Regions from separate parts of the Nocardiopsis nanhaiensis genome, predicted to be linked through region 3. Evidence: riboswitches for the same ligand, from Rfam matches in the RefSeq annotation. Region 3 holds a riboswitch; each other region holds the start of a gene.
The links. A riboswitch is a leader RNA that binds a small molecule or an ion and turns the genes downstream of it on or off. The one in region 3 is predicted to bind cobalamin.

Region 1: linked by a shared signal. The riboswitch ahead of ACYVD1_RS33895 (ribonucleoside-diphosphate reductase subunit alpha) and the one ahead of ACYVD1_RS02565 (ABC transporter substrate-binding protein) in region 3 are both predicted to bind cobalamin.
Region 2: linked by a shared signal. The riboswitch ahead of cobN (cobaltochelatase subunit CobN) and the one ahead of ACYVD1_RS02565 (ABC transporter substrate-binding protein) in region 3 are both predicted to bind cobalamin.
Region 4: linked by a shared signal. The riboswitch ahead of ACYVD1_RS17150 (CoA-acylating methylmalonate-semialdehyde dehydrogenase) and the one ahead of ACYVD1_RS02565 (ABC transporter substrate-binding protein) in region 3 are both predicted to bind cobalamin.

Annotation. Positions count from the first base shown of each region.
Region 1 is NZ_BAAGZJ010000140.1:2,878-8,231, reverse strand. Features, by position in the region: gene ACYVD1_RS33900 (ribonucleotide-diphosphate reductase subunit beta) at 1-288, opposite strand, end outside; gene ACYVD1_RS33895 (ribonucleoside-diphosphate reductase subunit alpha) at 389-2,932, opposite strand; cobalamin riboswitch at 3,087-3,289, opposite strand; gene ACYVD1_RS33890 (hypothetical protein) at 3,690-4,262, opposite strand; gene ACYVD1_RS33885 (NYN domain-containing protein) at 4,289-5,354, opposite strand, start outside.
Region 2 is NZ_BAAGZJ010000002.1:21,200-26,553, forward strand. Features, by position in the region: gene ACYVD1_RS01045 (ABC transporter substrate-binding protein) at 1-770, shown strand, start outside; gene ACYVD1_RS01050 (FecCD family ABC transporter permease) at 767-1,783, shown strand; gene ACYVD1_RS01055 (ABC transporter ATP-binding protein) at 1,861-2,667, shown strand; cobalamin riboswitch at 2,744-2,888, shown strand; gene cobN (cobaltochelatase subunit CobN) at 2,925-5,354, shown strand, end outside.
Region 3 is NZ_BAAGZJ010000003.1:155,408-160,761, forward strand. Features, by position in the region: gene ACYVD1_RS02555 (ABC transporter ATP-binding protein) at 1-128, opposite strand, end outside; gene ACYVD1_RS02560 (FecCD family ABC transporter permease) at 128-1,153, opposite strand; gene ACYVD1_RS02565 (ABC transporter substrate-binding protein) at 1,225-2,172, opposite strand; cobalamin riboswitch at 2,317-2,499, opposite strand; tRNA gene ACYVD1_RS02570 (tRNA-Pro) at 2,654-2,727, opposite strand; gene ACYVD1_RS02575 (hypothetical protein) at 2,773-4,644, opposite strand; gene ACYVD1_RS02580 (hypothetical protein) at 4,644-5,354, opposite strand, start outside.
Region 4 is NZ_BAAGZJ010000033.1:9,275-14,628, forward strand. Features, by position in the region: gene ACYVD1_RS17130 (hypothetical protein) at 1-684, shown strand, start outside; gene ACYVD1_RS17135 (hypothetical protein) at 733-1,608, opposite strand; gene ACYVD1_RS17140 (hypothetical protein) at 1,658-2,197, opposite strand; gene ACYVD1_RS17145 (hypothetical protein) at 2,273-2,782, shown strand; adenosylcobalamin (AdoCbl) riboswitch at 3,555-3,701, shown strand; gene ACYVD1_RS17150 (CoA-acylating methylmalonate-semialdehyde dehydrogenase) at 3,700-5,199, shown strand; gene ACYVD1_RS17155 (acyl-CoA dehydrogenase family protein) at 5,196-5,354, shown strand, end outside.

The sequences.
Region 1 (5,354 bases), on a different contig from region 3:
GAAGCCGAGGTTGCGCTTCAGCATGAGGCGCTCGTCCTCGGTCAGCCCGTCCTTGGACTTCCACAGCGCGATGTCGGCCTGCATGGCGACTTCGGTGGGCATCCAGTGGTTGTTGCACCCGGCCAGGTACTTGTCCCACGCCCAGGTGTACTTGAGGGGCAGCAGCTGGTTGACATCGGCGCGGGCGTTGATCATCGACTTGTCGTCGACGTTGACGCGCTCCGCGTCGCGCTGGATCTCACCAAGGCCTGTGGTGGATGCGGTGTTGTTCTCGGAAACCGCGGTCATGCTCGGTGCTTTCCGTTCTCCGGTCGGACCGGTGTCGTCTGCTGGAAGTGAAGGATCGCCGGGTGGGGGCGGCGGCCGCCCCCCCCCGCCACGTCCGCCGTTACTGGCAGGCCTCGCACTCGGGGTCCTCGATGCCGCACGCCTGGCCGTCGACGATCTCGAACTCGTCCTCGGGCTCGGCGGGCGCGGCCGCCGGGGCCGGACTCGGGCTGGGGGACGGGCTGGCGGCCGGGGCGGGCGCCGCGGCCGGGGTCGCCGAGACCGCGTTGAGACGGCCGTCCGTGCCCTTCAACGTGCTCTTCTCGACGTGCGTGGCGCTCTGCGAACGCAGGTAGTAGGTGGTCTTCAGACCGGAGCGCCAGGCGTGGCGGTACAGGGCGTCCAGCTTGCGACCGCTGGGCGCGCCCATGTACAGGTTCAGGGACTGCGCCTGGTCGATCCACTTCTGTCGGCGCGAACCCGCGTCCACCAGCCAGGTCGGGTCGACCTCGAACGCGGTCGCGTACAGGGCCTTGAGGTCGTCCGGGACCCGGTCGATGTCGCCCAGGCTGCCGTCGTGCATCTTCAGCTCGGAGACCATGTCGTCGTCCCAGAGACCGCGCTCCTTGAGGTCGCGGACCAGGTAGTCGTTGACCACGGTGAAGTCGCCGGACATGTTCGACTTGACGAACAGGTTCCGGTAGACCGGCTCGATCGACTGGCTGACGCCGGTGATGTTGGCGATGGTCGCCGTCGGCGCGATCGCCATGACGTTGGAGTTGCGCATCCCGTCGGACTTGACGCGCTCGCGCAGGGAGTCCCAGTCCAGGGTCTCGCCGCGGTCCATGACGAGGTCATCACCGCCGCGGGCGTCGGCGAGCAGGTTCAGGGAGTCGATCGGCAGGACGCCCTTGCTCCACAGGGAACCGTCGAAGCTCTCGTACGCGCCGCGCTCGCCGGCCAGCTCCATGGACGCCTCGATGGCGTAGTAGCTGATCAGCTCCATGCTTTCGTCCGCGAAGGTCACCGCGCCCTCGGAACCGAACGGGGTGCGGATCTTGAACAGCGCGTCCTGGAAGCCCATGAGGCCCAGGCCGACCGGGCGGTGGCGCATGTTGGCGCGGTGAGACTCGGGGATCGTGTAGAAGTTCACGTCGATGACGTTGTCCAGCATGCGCACGGCGGTGCGGACGGTCCGGCGCAGGCGCTCGGCGTCGATGCCGTCCCGGCCCACGTGCTGGGGCAGGTTGACCGAGCCGAGGTTGCAGACCGCGACCTCGTCCTTGTCGGTGTTCAGCGTGATCTCGGTGCACAGGTTGGAGGAGTGCACCACACCGGAGTGCTGCTGCGGCGAGCGCAGGTTCGCCGGGTCCTTGAAGGTGATCCACGGGTGGCCGGTCTCGAACAGCATGGTGAGCATACGGCGCCACAGGTCCACCGCAGGCATCTTCTTGGAGACCTTGATCCGGCCGGACTCGGCTTCGGCCTCGTACTTCTCGTAGGCCTCGGCGAAGTCCTTGCCGTACTTGTCGTGCAGGTCGGGGACCTCGTCCGGCGAGAACAGGGTCCAGGTGCCCTGCTCCTCCACACGCTTCATGAACAGGTCCGGAACCCAGTTCGCGGTGTTCATGTCGTGGGTGCGGCGGCGCTCGTCTCCCGTGTTCTTCCGGAGGTCGAGGAACTCCTCGATGTCGATGTGCCAGGTCTCCAGGTAGGCGCAGACCGCGCCCTTGCGACGCCCACCCTGGTTAACCGCCACGGCGGTGTCGTTGGCGATCTTCAGGAACGGGACGACGCCCTGGCTCTTGCCGTTGGTGCCCTTGATGTGCGCACCCAGGCCGCGAACCGGGGTCCAGTCGTTGCCGAGGCCGCCCGAGTACTTCGAGAGCATCGCGTTGTTGCTGATGCCGTGGAAGATGTCCTGGAGGTCGTCGCCGACCGTCGTGAGGAAGCAGGACGAGAGCTGCGCGCGCACCGTTCCCGAGTTGAACAGGGTGGGTGTGGAGGCCATGAAGTCGAACGAGCTCAGCAGCTCGTAGAACTCGATCGCGCGGGCCTCGCGGTCGTCCTCGTTGAGCGCCAGGCCCATGGCGACGCGCATGAAGAACGCCTGCGGCAGCTCGTAGCGGACCTCGTCGCTGTGCAGGAAGTAGCGGTCGTACAGGGTCTGGATGCCGAGGAAGGTGAACTGCTCGTCGCGCTCGGCGTGCAGGGCCTTGCCCAGGCGCTCCAGGTCGAACTTGGCCAGCGCCGGGTCCAGCTGCCCGAGGTCGATACCACGGCCCACGTAGGCGGCCAGGTAGGTCGCGTAGCGGTCGGACATCTCGGTCTGGCCAGCGTTCTCGGGGACACCGCTGACGAAGGTCAGGGCCTCGGTGCGGAGCTTGTCCAGCAGCAGGCGGGCGGCCACGTAGGAGTAGTTCGGGTCGACCTCCACGAAGCTGCGGGCGGCCATGACCAGGGCCAGCTCGACCTCGTGGTCGGGGATCCCGGGGTAGAAGCCGCGGCGCGCCTCGGTGAGGACCTTGTTCGCCGAAACACCGGTGAGCCGCGCACAGGCCTCGGTAACGACGTGCTCGATCCGGTCGATGGCGGGGCGGGCGCCACCGCCGTTGTTCGGCTCGCGCCGACCGGATGCGGGCACGGCCTCGACGTCAAGGGTCATACAGCGGCTCCAACCTCAGTAAAGAAGAGTCCCGGCGGAGAACGGGGTCACGAGTGACAAGCGTGCGGGCTCACCGGAGAACCGGCGTACTGGATACGCGCGGTCCGCAGGCGGGTCGCGGCAGCTCGCCCTCGAAGCTCCGTCGTCACGCACGTGGGGGTGCGCGCCGGTGGCAGGTCTTCGGGCTCACGGGCGACCTACTCACCGTCGCTTCCCAGGACCTCGTAGGGGGTTCCCAGTGCGTGTGACGGCCTTCGTTCCCGCTTACCGCTGCGGGGCAGCCCCGGATTCCCACCGGGTTCCCTCTTGCCTCACCAGGGTCAGGAACCCCGGTGAACCACCAGCGGGACAGATACTACATCTAGGGCTTGTCACCTTGGAACACCGCAAGATGATGGCGTGTCGTAGATTTCTCGGATTCTTCGATGAGTGCCGAACATACGCGCGGAGCGTGGTATGTGCACCGCGCAGGTACCCGAATCCGGTGCACGATGGGCCGCGTTCAAACGCTTCCGGAGGGGGTCGGACACAGCCTAGAACGTCGGCGGGGCGGACACGTCCGCGGTGGCCCGAGAGAGGCACCACAAGAAGGCCTGGAGCTGCTCGGAGAGGGTCCGGATGGGACAGGGCGCAGCGCGCCTGGGACCCGGCGCGCACTCGGCCGCCTGAGAGCGGCAGAGACACACACCACGCGGCCGGGCGCGGAAGATTCCGTCGCGCCCCAGGGCTCCGGATCTCCGCGAACGCGTCGGAAAGCTCACTCCTCGTCGAGCAGGAGGTCCAGGTCGTCCTCGACCAGTCCCATGTCGGTCCTGATCCGGAACCGGATCCTCAGGAGCTCCACGAAGAGGTCGCGCGCGTAGGCGGGCTGGGACCCGCCCGTGAAACGGCGCGCACCGGCGGTCGCCCAGCGTTCGGCACCCTCGAGGTCGTCGTGCGCGTAGAGCACCTCCGCGACGTGGATGTGGGTGGGGAGCTCGACGGGCTCCCCGGCCTCCAGCCGCTTGAGGTGCTCGTGGGCCTGGTCGCGCTCGTCCAGCTGGAGCAAGGCTCCCGCGCTCAGGGCGTGCGCGTCGACCACGGTGGGGCCGCCGTCGTCGATGGCGCGCTGGTAGGCGGCACAGGCTCGCTCGAACTCCTGTGCGATCTCCCACTGTTCGCCCGAACGCACGAACAGCTCCGCACGGGTGACCTCGCTCCCGGCGTCCACCCGGTTCGCCAGATCCAGTAGCTGGGCGGCGATCCGACCGTGTTCACCGGATCGGACAGCGTGGAACTCCAGTCGGTCGAGTTCCGCCGTCGTCACGCGGGTCAACCGCATCGCCCCCATCCCCTATTCGCAATCCCACGCACCGATCAGGGCCTGGCACGCTCCAACGCCTGCCAGAACCCCTGGCGCAACCCGTCACGGACCTCGTCGCGCAACAGGTGGTCGATCGGGAGTGAGGACCCCTGGAGCAGGCGTGCCTCCAGATCCGAAGGCATCCGCGGCCTGCGGGCGAGGACCGCCTCCACCCACAGGACGGGCGCCTCACGTGCGATCGATTCCGCGAAGTCGTTCCCTTCCTTGCGCGCGACGTGCACCGCATCATCAACGGTATGCGTGGCGGGGCCGGTCTGCTGGGCATATCCAGGACTAGGGCTGGATTCCTGGTAGGGACCGGCACCGAACCGGCGGTCGTACTCGGGACCAGTAGGTCGCCCTCCCCCGTGCGGGGGCGAGGCGGCACCGCTGTACGCGGTGTCAGTTTCCGTACTGGTCCCATAGGTAGGGTTTGCGTCTGCCCCACCTCCGAAACCGGGTTCCTCGCCTGGTCCGGGTCCGAACCTCGGGTCCTGCTGGGGAGGCGGAGCATCCCTCCTCGGCGGCACCTGCTGGTGGTCGGCGAAGGAGTTCTGCGGCCCGGTCCCGCTGCCGAACGCCGCCTGCGGCCCCGTTCCGTTGAAGGCTTGCTGGGGTCCGGTCATCGGTGGCCCTTGGCCGGGCGCCGGTCTGCCAGGGAGCCCGTAGACCCCCGGCTCCGCGCCGCGCATGGGCTGGTGCCCTCCGGTACCGGGTGGCCCGTAACCGCCTTGGCCGCCCTGCACCGGGTGCCCGGCCTGGGGTGGATGGCCTGCCTGGCCCGGATGACCGCCCTGGGGCGGATGGCCTCCCTGAGGCGGCGGACCGCCCTGAGGGGAGTGGCCGTTCTGGGCCGGATGCCCTCCGGTGGCACCGGGGTAGGCCCCGGTGCCGTTCACCCCGGGCGGAACCTGTCCGCCCGAGGGGAAGCCGTTGGCGTCGATCGCGCCCGGCGGCGTGTTCTCCGCCCCCGGCCCGGCCAGGTGGTCGACACCCCGCTGTTCCGCTATTGAGCGGCGCATCGCACGCAGCTGCTCCATAGCGCTGCCCTGGGGTACCGACTGGCCTCCGGTGCCCGTG
Region 2 (5,354 bases), on a different contig from region 3:
TGGACGGTCTGGAAGAGGCGGCCGATGCGATCCCGCGCCTGGCCGAGAACCAGCCCTCCTTCGAACGGGTCCTGGACACCGAACCGGACTTCGTCAGCGCCTCGTTCGCCTCCACGGTCGGCCAGGGCGGTGTCGCCACCCGTGACCAGTTCGAAGACCTCGGCGTGCCCGCCTACGTCTCACCGTCCGACTGTGCCTGGGGCAAGGACAACGAAGGCGGCGGCGACGGTTCCCGGTCCGAGGAGCTCACCCTCGACGCCGTGTACGAGGAGATCGAAGACCTCGCCCACCTCTTCGACGCCGAGGATCGCGGCGACGAACTCGTCGGCGAACTCCAGAGCCGCGTGGACACCGCGACCGAAGGACTCGACGCCTCCGACGTCTCCCTCATGTACTGGTTCGCCAACTCCGAGTCCCCCTTCCTCGCCGGCTGCTGCGGCGCGCCCGGGGCCATCACGGCGGAGATCGGCGCGGAGAACGCCTTCGACGACACCGATGAGGAGTGGCCCCAGATCAACTGGGAGACCGTCGCCGACCGCGACCCCGACGCCATAGTGCTCGGCGACCTCACGCGCGACTCCCAAACCGCCGAGTCGGCCGAGGAGAAGATCGCCTTCCTGGCGGACCACCCCGCCACCAGCAACCTGACCGCCGTGCAGGAGGAGCGCTACGTCCTGCTCAGCGGCCAGGCCATGAACCCCTCGATCCGGACCGTCGAGGGTGTCGAGCAGGTGGCCGACGGACTTCGGGATCTCGGGCTCGCCCAGTGAGAGGCGCCCGCCTGACCCTGCTCCTGGTGGGCGGGCTGACGGCGCTGGCGGTGTCGGTCTCGGTGACCGTGACCATCGGCCCCGCGGCCATCACCCCCGGCGAGGTGTGGGCCTCGCTCGGTGCCCGCCTCGGGATCGGCGAGAGCCCCCTGACCCCCATCCAGGACGGCATCGTGTGGGACCTGCGCATGCCGCGCACCCTCATCGCCGCGGTGTGCGGGGCGGGGCTGGCCCTGTGCGGTGCGGTCATGCAGTCCCTGCTGCGAAACCCGCTGGCCGACCCCTTCGTGCTCGGGGTCTCGTCCGGCGCCTCCACCGGTGCGGTCGCGGTGATCGTGCTCGGTTGGGGCGCCGGTGTGCTCTCCCTGTCGGCCGGGGCCTTCCTCGGTGCGCTGCTCTCCTTCGGGATGGTCATGCTGCTCAGCCACACCCTCGGCGGGACCATGGACCGGGTCGTGCTGTCCGGGGTCGCGGCCATGCAGCTCTTCTCGGCCCTGACCTCGTTCATCGTGCTCCTGTCGGCCGACGCCGAGACCACGCAGGGCGTGCTCTTCTGGCTGCTGGGTTCCTTCAGCAACGTGGGCTGGGCCGACGTGGCTCTGTGCGCGGGAGTCCTGGTGGTCGTGCTGGCCGTGTGCCTGGCCCACACCACCACCTTGGACGCGTTCGCTTTCGGGGAGGAGGCCGCGGCCTCGCTCGGCGTGCGTGTGGCGCGGGCGCGTGTGCTGCTGCTGACCGCGACTGCCCTGCTCACCGCCGCACTCGTGAGCAGCGTGGGCGCGGTCGGGTTCGTCGGGCTGATCCTGCCGCACGCCACCCGGATCCTGACCGGGTCGATGCATGCCCGGCTGCTTCCGGTGACCGCGCTGATCGGGGCCGTGTTCCTGGTGTGGGTGGACACGCTGGCCCGGACCGTCCTGGACCCGCAGGAGATCCCTGTGGGTGTGGTCACCTCGCTCGTCGGCGTGCCCGCTTTCATCGCCGTTCTGTACCGCTCGAGGAGGCAGACGTGAGCTCTCCCGGATCCAGTTCACCCGGCCGCGGATGGTCCGGTCACGGTCCGCCCGAGACCGGCTCCGGGGGCGGCCACCTGCGCGCCGACGGTGTGGTGCACCGGATCGCCGACCGCATCGTGCTCGACGGGGTCACCCTCGCCCCGCGCCCCGGTGAGACCGTCGGACTGCTGGGCCCCAACGGATCCGGCAAGTCCACCCTGCTCCGGCTCCTCGCGGGGGTTCTCGGACCCACCGCCGGGACGGTCACCCTCGACGGGGACCCGTTGCCGCGCATCGGCCGCAGAGCAGTGGCCCGACGCGTGGCCGTGGTCCAGCAGAACTCCCACACACAGACCGAGATGACCGTGCGCGACGTCGTCGCCCTGGGGCGTATCCCGCGCCGCCGCGCCTGGACCCCGGTCTCCGCCGACGACCTGCGCGCGGTCGACACGGCCCTGGAACGCACCGGGCTCACCGACCGTGCCGGGCAGTCCTGGCACACCCTGTCCGGTGGGGAGCGCCAAAGGGTCCAGATCGCCCGAGCCCTGGCTCAGGAACCCAGTGAGCTCCTGCTCGACGAACCCACCAACCACCTCGACATCCAGTACCAGCTCGACCTGTTGGAGCTGGCCGTGAGCCTGCCCGTGACCACGGTGATCGCGCTGCACGACCTCAACCTGGCCGCGATGTACTGCGACCGGCTCGTCGTGCTCCGAGCCGGTCGGGCGGTGGCGGAGGGATCGCCCGGCCAGGTGCTCACACCCGAGCTCATCGGAGAGGTCTACGGGGTCCGGGCCGAGGTCACCACCGACGGTGAGCGCCCCGTCGTCCGGTTCCTGCGCCGACGGGATCCGGAGCAACCGGGCTCCCGTACGCACCCGGGGCACGATCCCACGACATGACCGCACTGTGCGCCTCTCGAACGGAGTCCCGCTCGCCATACGTTCCCGCGGTCGGCCGCCCTCGAAAGGGGAGGCCCGTCGCGAGTCGGCTCGCGGCGCCCGTTAGTGTGTGAGCTCCTCGTTCGTGGCACAGGAACCCGGTGCGAGTCCGGGACGGTTCCGCCACTGTGACACCTCACACCAGGTGCAAGTCAGACACTGTCCACGAGCGGTCCGACCATCGACGGGGCGAGAACCCCTGGGGAGGAATTCCGGCCATGACGGTACGGATCGCGCTGCTTTCCACGTCCGACACCGATCTGCTCTCCGCGCGGGCCAGCGGCTCCGCGTACGTGTGGGCCAACCCCTCGCGTGCCACCGACACAGAACTCACCGAAACCGTCGAGGGCGCCGACCTCGTCGTGGTCCGGATGCTGGGTTCCCCGCACGACCTGTGGCCGGGCCTGGCCGCGGTCCGCGAGCGCGGCACCCCTCTCGTGGTACTCAGCGGTGAACAGCAGCCCAGCGCCGAACTCATGGAGCGCTCCACGGTTCCCATGGGTGTGGTCACCGACGCCCACCGGTACCTGGCCGAGGGCGGACCCACCAACCTCGCCCGCCTGCACGCGTTCCTGTCCGACACCGTGCTGCTGACCGGCGAGGGGTTCGAAGCCCCGCAGCACGTGCCCCTGTGGGGAATGGCCGAGCGCGAGGTCCCGCAGGACCCGTCCCTGCCCAAAATCGGCATCCTCTACTACCGCGCCCACCAGGCCGGCGGGAACACCGCGTTCGTGCACGCCCTGGCCGACGCCGTCGACGCCACGGGCCGGGCCGTGGGCGTGCCGGTCTTCGCGGGGTCGCTGCGTTCGGCCCCCGACGACCTGTTCGAGGCGTTGCGCGCCTTCGACCTCCTCATCGTCACCGTCCTGGCCGCCGGCGGCAGTGTCCCCGCGTCCGCGACCGCCGGTGAGGACGACGAGGCCTGGGACGTGGAACGTATCGCCGCCCTCGACGTCCCGGTCCTGCAGGGCCTGTGCCTGACCAGCTCCCGCGCCGACTGGCAGGAGACCTCCGAGGGCGTCAGCCCGCTCGACTCCGCCACCCAGATCGCGATCCCCGAGTTCGACGGGCGCATCATCACCGTGCCGTTCTCCTTCAAGGAGATCGACGAGGACGGCCTGCCCCGCTACACCGCCGAGCCCGAGCGCTGCGAACGCCTGGCCGGGATCGCCGCCTCCCACGCCCGGCTGCGCCAGGTCCCGGCCTCCGAGAAGCGCCTGGCCGTCGTGCTCTCGGCCTACCCCACCAAGCACTCCCGCATCGGCAACGCGGTCGGCCTCGACACCCCCCGCTCCCTGGTGCGCCTGCTGCGGCGGCTCCGCGAGGACGGCTACGACCTGGGCGAGCCCGACGCCCTGCCCGGCCTGGACCTGCCGGACGAGACCGAGGCAGGCGACACCCTCATCCACACCCTCATCGAGGCCGGCGGCCAGGACCAGGACTGGCTGACCAACGCGCAGATGACCGAGGCCCAGGTACGCATCACCCCCGAGCAGTACGCCGCCTGGACCGAGGGCCTCCCGGCCTCCCTCAAGGACGCCATGGCCGAGACCTGGGGTCCGGCCCCCGGCAAGCTCTACGTCAACGACGAGGGCGAACTCGTCCTGGCCGCGCTCCGGGCCGGCAACGTCGTGGTCCTGGTCCAGCCCCCGCGCGGCTTCGGCGAGAACCCCATCGCGATCTACCACGATCCCGAACTCGCTCCGAGCCACCACTACATGGCCGCGTACCGGTGGCTGGAGCACGGGTTCGGCGCCGACGCCGTCGTCCACCTCGGCAAACACGGGTCGCTGGAGTGGCTGCCCGGCAAGGACGCCGCCCTGTCCGCCGACTGCGGCCCCGACGCGGTGCTCGGGAACCTGCCGCTCATCTACCCGTTCCTGGTCAACGACCCGGGCGAGGGTGCCCAGGCCAAGCGTCGCGCCCACGCCACCGTCGTGGACCACCTCGTCCCGCCCATGGCCCGCGCCGAGAGCTACGGCGACATCGCCCGCCTGGAGCAGCTCCTCGACGAGCACGCCAACATCGCCGCCATGGACCCGGCCAAACTCCCCGCGATCCGGGCTGAGATCTGGTCGCTCATGCGCGCCGCGGAGATGCACCGCGACCTCGGGCTCGAGGAGCGCCCCGACGACGAGGAGTTCGACGACTTCCTGCTCCACGTCGACGGCTGGCTGTGCGAGATCAAGGACACCCAGATCCGCGACGGCCTGCACGTGCTCGGCGAGCCTCCGGAGGGCGAACCCCGCGTCAACCTCACCATGGCCGTCCTGCGCGCCGCGCAGGTCTGGGGCGGGGTCGGCGCCGCCGTGCCCGGCCTGCGCTCAGCCCTGGGACTGAAGGGAGAGGCCCCCACCAACGAGGTCGACGAGGTCGAGGCCCAGGCCCGCGCCCTGGTCGAAGGGATGGAGGCCGCCGGCTGGGACCGCTCCGCCGTGGCCGACCTGCACGAAGACCCCGACGTGCGCCGGGTCCTGGAGTTCGCCGCCGACCAGGTCGTGCCGCGCCTCGCCCGCACCACAGACGAACTCGACCACCTCACGCACGCCCTCAACGGCGGGTTCGTGCCGGCCGGCCCCTCGGGCTCCCCCCTGCGCGGGCTGGTCAACGTGCTCCCGACCGGCCGGAACTTCTACACGGTCGACCCG
Region 3 (5,354 bases):
GGACCGAGGAGTCCGGTGAAACTCCCGGTGGGGACCTCCACGTCGACATCCGCGAGAATGTGCTTGCCGTCGACCGACCAGGAAACGTCGGCGGCCGTGAGCGATTCGCCGTAAGCGAGGTGGGTCATCAGCGATCTACCTTGCGTCTCAGAATCCACAGGAACACCGGTACGCCCAGCATCGCGGTCATGATGCCGACAGGCAGTTCCCTCGGATCGAACGCGACACGGGCGACAACGTCGACCCAGATGAGGAACGTAGCGCCGACGAGGGCCGAGAGCGGCAGTACCAGCCGGTGGTCCGGGCCGACCAGCGCCCGCACAGCGTGCGGGATCAGCAGCCCCACGAACCCAATGGTCCCGGAGCCGGCCACCAGCACGCCGGTCACGAGGGCGCATACGACCAACAGCACCCACCGGCTCCGCTGGACGTTGATGCCGAGGCTGGTGGCGGTGTCCTCGCCGAACGCGAACGCGTTCAACTGCCGGGCAGCGACACCGAAGACCAGCAGCCCGATCAGCACGGCCAGCGCCATGGTGTACACGGTCGGCAGCCGCGCCGCGGCCAACGACCCCGACAGCCAGAACTGCGCTTCCTGGGTGGCGTGCGGGTCGGCGACCCAGATGATCAGGAAGGAGGTCACAGCGGAGGCGAAGGCCCCCACGGCGACCCCGGCGAGGATCATGCGCGTGGGCGTGAGCCGACCGGACCGCTGCCCGAGGGCCAACACGAGCGTGAACGCGCCCAGCGCGCCGACGAACGCGCCGCCGGCCACGCCGAGGCTACCGATGCTCAGTCCGGCGACGATCACCGCGACCGCCCCGAGTGACGCGCCCGAGGAGATACCGAGCAGGTAGGGGTCGGCCATCGGGTTGCGCGTCAGGGTCTGCATCACGGCACCGACGATCGCGAGGCCGCCGCCGACCAGCGCCGCCGCGAGCACGCGCGGCAGACGCATCTCCCACACGAGGTTCGCGCGAAGGTCGGTGACGCCGTCGACGCCGTACAGCCCGAGCATGTCGATACGCAACCAGGCCAGGCCGAGCCGGTCGGTCGCGACGGTCCACACCTCGCGGACCGACAGGTCGCTCTGTCCGATGGTGGCCGAGACGCCGATCGACACCGTCAGCAGTACGAAGGCGACCGGGAACATGACGCCCAGCGACCGGCCTCTACCGGGTGGCGCGGCCGTGGACCGCTGGGTCTTTTGGCGGGGGGCGAGTCTCACTGGACGGTACCGTCGGCGAGGTACGCGCCGATCTCCTCGATGGCGGTGACGTTCTGCAGCCCCGGGGTGGTCTGCGAGAACGGCAGCACGACGACCGCGTCCTCACGGAACGCCCGCAGCTCACGCAGGGTCGAGTCGTCCTCGACGAAGGAGAGCTTGTCGTCGACGTCGTCCCCGCCGAAGTCGGCGACGACGACGAGGTCGGGGTCCCGCTCGACGACCTGCTCCCAGCTGGTACTGGACCAGTGGTCGGGAAGGTCGTCGAAGGCATTGTTCACGCCGAGTTCGCGCAGGATCATGCCGGGGGCGCCGCAACAGCCGCCGGCGGTCGGGCCGTCGCCGGTGCCCATGTCCCACCAGAAGACATCGAGGTCCCCGACATCGTCCGGCAGGTCGGCGCGGACCGCGGTGAGGGTCTCTTCCTGTTCGGCGGCGATCTCTTCGGCTCGTTCCTCGGCGCCGAGCAGCGTGCCGACCTCGCGCAGTTCCGTCCAGATCTCGTCGAACTCCAGCGGCTGCTCGTCGTCGCGGTCGGGGCAACGACCGGGCGAGAGGTAGCTCTGGACGCCGAGGTCGTGCAGTTCCTCGCGGCTGGCGACCCCTCCGTCCTCCCGGAACGCGCTCGGATAGACCGAGTAGATGAAGTCCGGTTCGGTCTCCAGGATCGCTTCGGAGCTCGGGTAGTCTTCCCCGCCGGGATCGAGGACGTCGATGTCCTCGGCCTGGGGCTGCAAGTCCTCGCGCATGCGGTCCAGGTCGCCGACGGCGCCGACGATGCGGTCCTCGACGCCCAGCTCGATCAGGTTCTCGATCGAGGTCAGGTTCATGGCGAAGATGCGCTCCGGCGGGGCGTCGAACTCGACTTCCATGCCGCAGTTCTCGACGCCGATGCCGTCGGAGGCCGCGGACGAGGAGTCGGATTCGGCGCTTGCGCAGCCAGCCAACAGAAGTGCCGCGGCGGACAGTACCGCGGGCGCACGGCGGGGAAACCGATGACCGGTGCCTCGCACGATAGGGGGGCGGACAGAAGGGGGACGGACAGAAGGCACGGCAAACAAGGCCAGGGCCGCCTTTCCACACCTCGTGGATGGATCGGACACGCCGTGGCCGGTCTCCTGGCTGACGGGTCGAACAGTCACGCGGCGTCTTCCCAGACCACCCTGTGGTCCAGTGACCCCGCTCGCGGGAGCGCATGACCTTCCCGATCACAGTGGCGAGGGCCGCACCGGTCTTACACCGGCTTCCCGAACACCACGACGGCGTGGACTTTATCACCAGCACGGGTACACATTTTCGGGGGGTGCTCCCTTGCTGCACCCGCGCTCAACGCCCACCGGCGCCGGTTCAACCCCGCTTCCACCACGCCGAAGACGCAGAAAGGGGCCCGCCTGAAGACGAGCCCCTCAATGACCTGCTATTCCTCTGTCGGGACGGCGGGATTTGAACCCACGACCCCTTGACCCCCAGTCAAGTGCGCTACCAAACTGCGCTACGTCCCGTCCGCTGCGCGACGACCGTTTCCGGCCCCGCCAACAGGTAAAACCTTACCGCATTCCGGGGGCGGTCCGAACCAGGTCAGCCCCTGGGACCGTGCCCACACCGACGATGTGGGCACGGTCACCGGCGGAGAGGCCGGAGACCACGACCGTGTCCGGGGCAAGCGCCACACCGAAGGGGGACCCGTCCGGGGACAGGCCCTCGGCTGCCGTGTCGAGCGGGATCGTGACGGGGCCGGATCCCCACTCGGCAACGAGCAGGGCGGTCGGCTCCTCGTCACCCGCGTGGACCGCCGCGAACACTTCGGAGCCCGCCGTGACGCTGTCCGGGTCGGGGCGCTCGTCGGTGAACACGAGGCTCTCCAGTACTTCGGGATCGGCGACCTCCCCCCTGGGCACAGCGACCTGCGGTTGCGCCAGGCGGTACTCGACCCGGTCGGCGTCGTCGGTCCCTTCGGGCTCGGTGTACAGCAACCGTTCTCCCCGGAGGGGGACCGTACCGGCGGGCAGGTCCTCGGCGATCACGTCGCCGTCCCTGCTCTGGAAGGCCAGCACGCCGGGATCGTCGCCGCCGTAGCGGACCACCGTGGCCCAGCCGTCCGGGGCCGCCGCCACCTCCTCCACCGGGCCGGGTACGTCGTGGCCGCCGTACGGTCTGCCGTCCTCGTGCAGGAGCCGCACTTCGTGCTCCCGGTCGTCGTCGCCCTCCCGGTCCTCGGGGTCCGGCGTGCACTCCTCGGCGACCAGGATCCTGGGGCCCGCGAGGACCGGGGCACCGACCTGTCGGCAGTCCGTCTCAGGTGCGTACCGGGCCTCGTCCTCCGTCCCCTCCTGCTCGTGCGCCCGGACCGAGAGGACGCCTTCTTCCACTTGCACGAACGTGGTGGTGGTCAGGAGCACGTCGTCCACTTTCCGGTGGATCCGGTGGTCCCCGACCAGCTTCCCCGTACCGGCCTCCAGAACGGCCAGCGACCTCTGCAAGTGTTCCTCCCGCTCGGCGTCCTCGTACAGCACCGCGACCCGCTCACCGTCGAAGCTGGCGTCGGCCCACAGGACCTCGCCGACCGGCTGGAACCGCCAGCGCTCGGTACCGTCCCGGCTGTCCAGGGCCCACACCCCTTGGCCGCCGACAACCAGCGCACCGTAGCCCGTGGCGACCACCTCGGCCCCGCCAGCCGAACCCTCTTCGGGGTGCTCCCACGCCCAGGCCGCGTCGTCCCCGTCCTCCAGGGCTGCCGCATCGGCCTGGCTGAAGGGTTCGGCGGCGGTGCTCGGTCCGGCAGCGGTGCGCGGCCCGGCGAGGGTGTGCACGACCGGGTCCCGTTCGAGCACGGTGGGGGTGGCGAACGCCGTCAGCACCACGACCGGGAGCAGCCCGGCCAGAACGGCCTGGCGGCGGGGCCACCCCGCGGCGGGCCGCAGGGGTTCGGGGCGTCCGCCCACGGCGAGCGCCCCGGCACCCACCAGCAGTGCCAGCGCGCCCATGAACCAGAGGTCGGAGATCGACGCGAAGTCGACCAGGACGTCGGGCAGGACCGCTTCCTCCCCGGCCACCCGCACTTCGGGCTCGTCCGGGACCCCGGTCTCACCCCGAGCACCAGGGAATTCCCGCAGGGCCACGTGGAACGCCAGGAACAGCACCAGGGCGGCGGCCGCCCGGATCGGGCCCGAGCCCTCGCCTGGGTTGGGGTCGTACTCGTCCACGGGCCGCTGCTCGCCGCCCTTCAGTACCCAGACCGCGGCGAGCAGCGCCACCGCGCCGCACAGCCCCCAGTGGAGCAGCGTCGCCCCGGGCCACTCTGCGGGACTCAGCAGCAGGGCGGACGCGATCACCAGAGTGCCGCCGAGGACGGCGCCGGTGCCGCCCCAGGCGAGCAGCCGCCAAAGGGTGTCCGCACTGATCTCACGGATGCGCCGCATCACGGCACCAGCCCTTCCACGTGCGCGTCCAACCGGCCGCCCGTCAGGGCGGCGACCCCGCCGGGGACGGCCACCAGCTGTTCCACGGGTTTCTGCTCCACCAAGGCGATCCGGTTGTCCAGCCCGGTGCCGAGCCGCTCTCCGGGGGAGGACACCAGAATCTGAGCCCGTTCCTCGTACCCCGAGTAGTGGCTGTGGTACTGCAGAATCTGATCCGCCAGCACAACGTGGGTCCGTGAGTCACGGTTGCCCCAGGCACCGCCCGCCCCGACCAGTTCGGTGCGGTTCCCGTCCATGTCGACGTGGTGGATCTCGGCTCCCCCAAGGCCTCTGCGGTAGAGCACGGTCGCCCCGTCGGCGTCGGCCTCCAGCACGCGTTCCATCTTGAGGTCTTCCTCGCCCTCGAGCAGCTCCTCGCTGAGGTGCAGGAGTTCCTCTCCGGTGTCCGGATCCAGCAGGAGACCGGGCGCATCCCGCCAATGGCGCAGCACGACGAGGGCCTCGTCACCTTCTCCCTCGCCCGGCGCCACTCGCGGACGGCCGGGGATGAACGCCTCCGCCCAGTCGTCGCGCTCGTAACTCCACCGCTCCTGCCCGGTGCGCAGGTCCACGGACACGATCCTGAACTCCGAGGGGACGTCCTGATCAAGGTTGATGTACTGCGAGTACGGCTCCGGCCCGGCGAGGTCGTCCTCGTCGACGCAGACGAC
Region 4 (5,354 bases), on a different contig from region 3:
GCCTTGGCTGTCCGAGACGCCGAGGCCTGCGGGAACGCCGACGCCGTGGCCCGGATCCGGGGGCAGTGGGGCGAGGCGATGCTCGGGCGGGGCCGACTGGCCGAGGCCAGGCAGCAGCTCGAACTCTCCCTGGAGGCCGCTGAGACCGAGCGGGCCGACCCGAGAGGCAGGGGCGCGGCCCTGGAGTGGTTCGGCATCCTGGAACGCCGTGAGGGTCACCGGGAGGCCGCAGAACGTCGGCTCGAGGCGTCGTTCCCCTGCCTCGACCACACGCGCGCCCGGCCGTCGGCCCTCCACCACATGCACATGGGGGACGCCGCACTGCTGGGCGGGGATCAAGAGGCGGCCCTCGAACGCTACGCGGCCGCGCTCCGGCTGTTCCGCGAGCACGCTGAGGCGGAAGGGCCCGACCACGCCAACGAGGGCAAGCTGCTGGTGAACCAGGCCCGCATCCTCGCCGAGGAGCACCCCGGCCAGGCCGTCGCGCTGCTGGGGGAGGCCCTGGGCCGCTTCGTCGCGGCCAACCGTGCCTACCAGGTCGGCAAGGTCCTGGAGACCCTGGGCGACCTCGGAGACAGCCCAGGGGAGCGGTGGACCACGGCGGCCGAGGTGTACGAGCTCGTCGGCGCGGCCGGAGCCGCCAAGCGCCTTCGGGAGAAGCTCACCGGGCAGGAGCGGGCATAGCGTCGGGGCCGGGCATGTGGCTCCGGCCCCGGTATTGCTGGAATGGGGTCAGGCGAATAGTTCGTCGGTGGTCTTCACTTTGACGGCCTTGGTGAGCCAGGCATCGAGCTGGTCCGAGTCAGCGCATTCGTCGATACGCTTGCGTGCCTCCTCGTCAACCGTGATGGGGAGTGCCTCCAGGATACGGAGGAGCGCCTCGCGCTTGCCCTGCGCGAAACCTTCCTCACGGCCTTCCTCACGGCCCTGCCCCACGTACTTGCGGGCGAAGTCGCTCTGCCACTCGTAGGTACCGGTTGCCATGAGGTCCTCCCACATCTTGCGGGCCGACGCATTGAGCTTCGACTCGATGTAGTCATTATAAAGAAGTTGGGTGTGTTCGGGCAGCTTGTCCAGGGCGGCTTCGGCGGCCTTGAGCACAGGCAGGTGTGAGCCGTAAGCCGCTGCGGACAGCACGGCAAGCTCCGGAAGGGCCCTCGCCCGTTCGATGTCGTCGATGTAGGGGGTGTTACTCGGTCCTAGGACCGCTGGCCTGAGAACGGCACCTCCGTTCTCCATCTCGATGGGAGTGCGTGCCCACTGCTCGGTGTCGCTGTCCGGACAGACCACCATCAATCGAACGGGGCAACGTAGTTGCTCCCTGACAGTGGCGAGGTAAAGAGGCCAGGTGTAGGGCTTGTCATGGTCCTTGTCCTGTTGGACCTCCGAGATGATGGCCAGTAGCTTTCCGCCGTCGTCGTCGTAGAGAACGACCACGTTGTCTGACTTGAACGGCTTGGGCTTGAGCTTGGTGTGGTCACCGCAGCCGAGCTCCGCACGGGCGAAGTCGGGCACAGGGAAGCCAAGCGTGTCGCTGAGCATGAAGGGCACCAGGGACGGCCTGTTCTGGAGCAGCCGTACCTGAAGTTCGTGGTCGAATCCGGGCATGGCATGAAGCTACTGAGCGTGGTCGCGTGATGTCGGTGGAATCCGGAAATCAGTGGGTGTAGACCTCGAAGGGGACGGTGAGTGTGCGCTCCAGGGAGATCCGGATCCTCAGCGGGCTGCGGGCCGCGAGCGCCGCCGGGGTGGGAGGGTGGTCAGCCGTGATGAGGCGTTCGGCGAGGATGCACACGGCCAGGTGGTCGTCGTCGAGGGAGCTTTCGAAGCGGAGCCGGAAGAGCGCTCCTTCACGGGTACGCAGGCGGGCGCCCTCGGGGGAGTGCACGACGGTGAGCCTCGCGCCGGGCCTGTGGGCGAACACGGTGTCGGACCACAGTTCCTCGTCGGCGGGGAGGTTCCCCTCCGCGACGGTGAAGGCGTCGGCGGCCCCGGCGAGGCGGTGGTCGAGTTCGGCGTCGGACACGACCAGGATCCCCGGGCCGTCGGGGTTCGCGGCGGCGGGAACCCTGTGGACGGCGAGGGAGTCCTCCACCGGGGTGACGGCGACCCACAGGGAGGCGGTCCCGAGGCTCCGGACCCTCGGCGGCGGCACGGCGAGGAGCGCGGGGGCGCGCGCGGGCGGATCGACTCCCATGATCCGGTAGGCCTCGGCGCGGATGAGGTCGAGCGACTGCTCGGGCGCGGAGCTGATCCAGGATCGGGCGGTCTCGTGCGTGTGGTCGCGGAGCTTCTCCGCCTGGTGGAACTGGGGCGGGAACGGTGCGTGGGGGTCGAGGGGCTGGGCTGCTTCGTAGAGGCGGCCGAGCGCGGAGTCGGGGTCGACGGAGTCGCGGCCGCCGGGGGAGAGCAGGACCGGGCGACCGAGGGCGGCGGCGTAGACGCTGACGGAGCCGTGGTCGGAGAGGACGAGGTCGGCGGCGGTGACGGCGGCGCGCCAGCCCTCGTCGGGCGGGATCAGGAGGAGGCCGGAGCGGAGGGTTTCGTCGAACCACGCCTCGATCTGGCGCTCACTGTGCGAGGACCAGACATTGGGGTGCAGGACGAGCGCGAGGCGGTATTCATCGTACGGGAGTCGGGAGAGGAGCCGTGGTACGAGCGAGGGGTGGGACCCGAAAAGGGAATCGGTCTTCCAGGTGGAATTGACGGTGATGAGTTTCTGTCCGGGGCGCAGGCCGAGATCGTCGCGGTAGTTGAGCCGCCTCGGCGCGCTGGCGAGTAGCCGGTCGTAGCAGGGGTCGCCAGCGAGAAAGGCGAGGGGGAGCGCGTCGGGGCAGCCTTCGCGGAGCCGGTCGAACTGTTCGGTGTGTGAGAGCGCGATGGCGGAGGGAACCAGGCGCCCTTCGTGCTTGAGGGTCCCGTCGGAGAGTCCGAAGACTTCCTGCTTCCTGCTTCCTGCTTCCTGCTTCCTGCTTCCTGCTTCCTGCTTCCTGCTTCCTGCTTCCTGCTTCCTGCTTCCACCTCTTATTATATCCGTTGCCGTGGGGAATTCTCAGGATCGGGGAATTTATCTCGTGCAGATTATCGCCGAGGCTGGCGGTGACGACGAGGTCGAATTCCATTTCCCGTGCCTGGTCCCAGGGGAGGTGGCGGACACCGTTCTCCCGGATGTACTCCTGGACGCCGTTGGCGAAGACGGCACCGCTGGTCTGGGCGCAGTAGAGCTGGACGCGGGGGTCGTGGAGCGCCGGGAGGATGTCGGCGATGCGGGTGGCGGCGGTGACGCTGTGGATCACCAGGAGTACACGCAGTGTGGTGTCGACGGTTCGCCACTCGGGGGTCAGGGCGAGGACATGGTCGGTTGCGCGGGGCGGCTCCTTGGCGGTCACAAGTCGCAGAGCCTACTGGGGGTGTCGCCCCTCCGGCAAAGGGTCGGGTATGTCCGTTCGCTGCGGTGTCGCAGCTGGCGCTGTCCTCCGCAGTGTCCTTGGCCTTCGGCTCCGCGGTCGCGCGTGATCCAAGGCGTCCCGGGCCTAGATTTAGTAGGACGTCCAACTATATGGTGAGGTGGCCGCGGAGCGGGGAAGCTGGTGCGAATCCAGCACGGTCCCGCCACTGTGACCGGGGACAACACCGGGAGTCAGGCCACCGCTCGCGGCCAGGGAATTCGTGTGATCCACGAGGATGGAGTGAACACGCATGGTCAGCGAGCTGACGCATTTCGTGCATGGCAAGAACGTCCCGGGCCGGTCCGGTCGCTTCGGCGACGTCTACGACCCCAACACCGGCCGGGTGCAGGCGCGCGTCCCCCTGGCGGACCGGGCGGAGACCGAACAGGTCATCGCCGACGCCGAGGCAGCGCAGATCGACTGGGGCTCCTGGAGCCCCCAGCGCAGGGCCCGGGTCCTGCTGCGCTTCCTGCAGCTGGTCGAGCCGGAGCGGGAGTCCATCGCTCGGGCGCTGTCCGCCGAGCACGGCAAGACCGTCGCCGACGCGCACGGCGATCTCCAGCGGGGGCTGGAGGTGGTCGAGTTCGCCGCCGGTATCCCGCACCTGGCCAAGGGCGAGTTCTCCGACAACGCGGGCGCCGGGATCGACGTGCACTCCCTGCGCCAGCCCCTCGGTGTGGTCGCGGGCATCACCCCGTTCAACTTCCCGGCGATGATTCCGCTCTGGAAGGCCGCGCCCGCGCTGGCCTGCGGGAACGCCTTCATCCTCAAGCCCTCCGAACGCGACCCCTCGGTGCCGCTCCGGCTGGCCGAACTGTTCCTGGAGGCCGGACTGCCCCCGGGCGTGCTCAACGTCGTCAACGGCGGTAAGGAGACCGTGGACACCCTGCTCACCGACCCCCGCGTGGCCGCGGTGGGCTTCGTGGGCTCCACTCCGATCGCCGAGCACGTCTACTCCACCGCCACCGCGCACGGCAAGCGCGCCCAGTGCTTCGGCGGGGCCAAGAACCACATGGTCGTCATGCCCGACGCGGACCTCGACCAGGTCGCCGACGCCCTCATCGGCGCCGGATACGGTTCGGCTGGAGAACGCTGCATGGCCATCTCCGTCGCGGTTCCCGTGGGTGAGAAGACCGCGGACGCCTTAGTCGCCAAGCTCACCGAGCGCATCTCCGGCCTGACGGTCGGCACCTCCGACGACCCCGGCGCCGACTTCGGCCCGCTCGTGTCCAAGGGAGCCCTGGAGAAGGTCGACTCCTATGTGGGGCTGGGCGTCGAGGAGGGCGCCGAACTGGTGGTCGACGGCCGCGGCCACAAGGTCGCGGGCCACGAGGACGGTTTCTTCACCGGAGCCTCCCTCTTCGACCGCGTCACCCCGGACATGCGGATCTACCGTGAGGAGATCTTCGGCCCGGTGCTGTGCGTGGTGCGCGCCGCCGACTACGCGGAGGCCCTGCGCCTGCCCAGCGAGCACGAGTACGGCAACGGGGTCTCCATCTTCACCCGGGACGGCGACACCGCGCGCGACTTCTCACAGCGGGTCGAGACCGGCATGGTCGGCGTGAACGTGCCCATCCCGGTGCCCGTCGCCTACCACACCTTCGGCGGCTGGAAGCGCTCCGGATTCGGCGACCTCAACCAGCACGGGCCCGACTCCATCCGCTTCTACACCCGCACCAAGACCGTCACTTCGCGCTGGCCCTCCGGGGTCAAGGAGGGCGCGGAGTTCACTATCCCGGTTGTCCGGTGACCCCCGCGACCACGGACGAACAGCGCGCGCTGGCCGAGACCGCGCGCGGGTTCGCCGACGAACACCTCGCGCCCTTCGCCGTCGAGTGGGACCAGAACAAGCACTTCCCGGTCGACGTGCTCCGCAAGGCCGCCGGACTCGGCATGGGCGGCCTC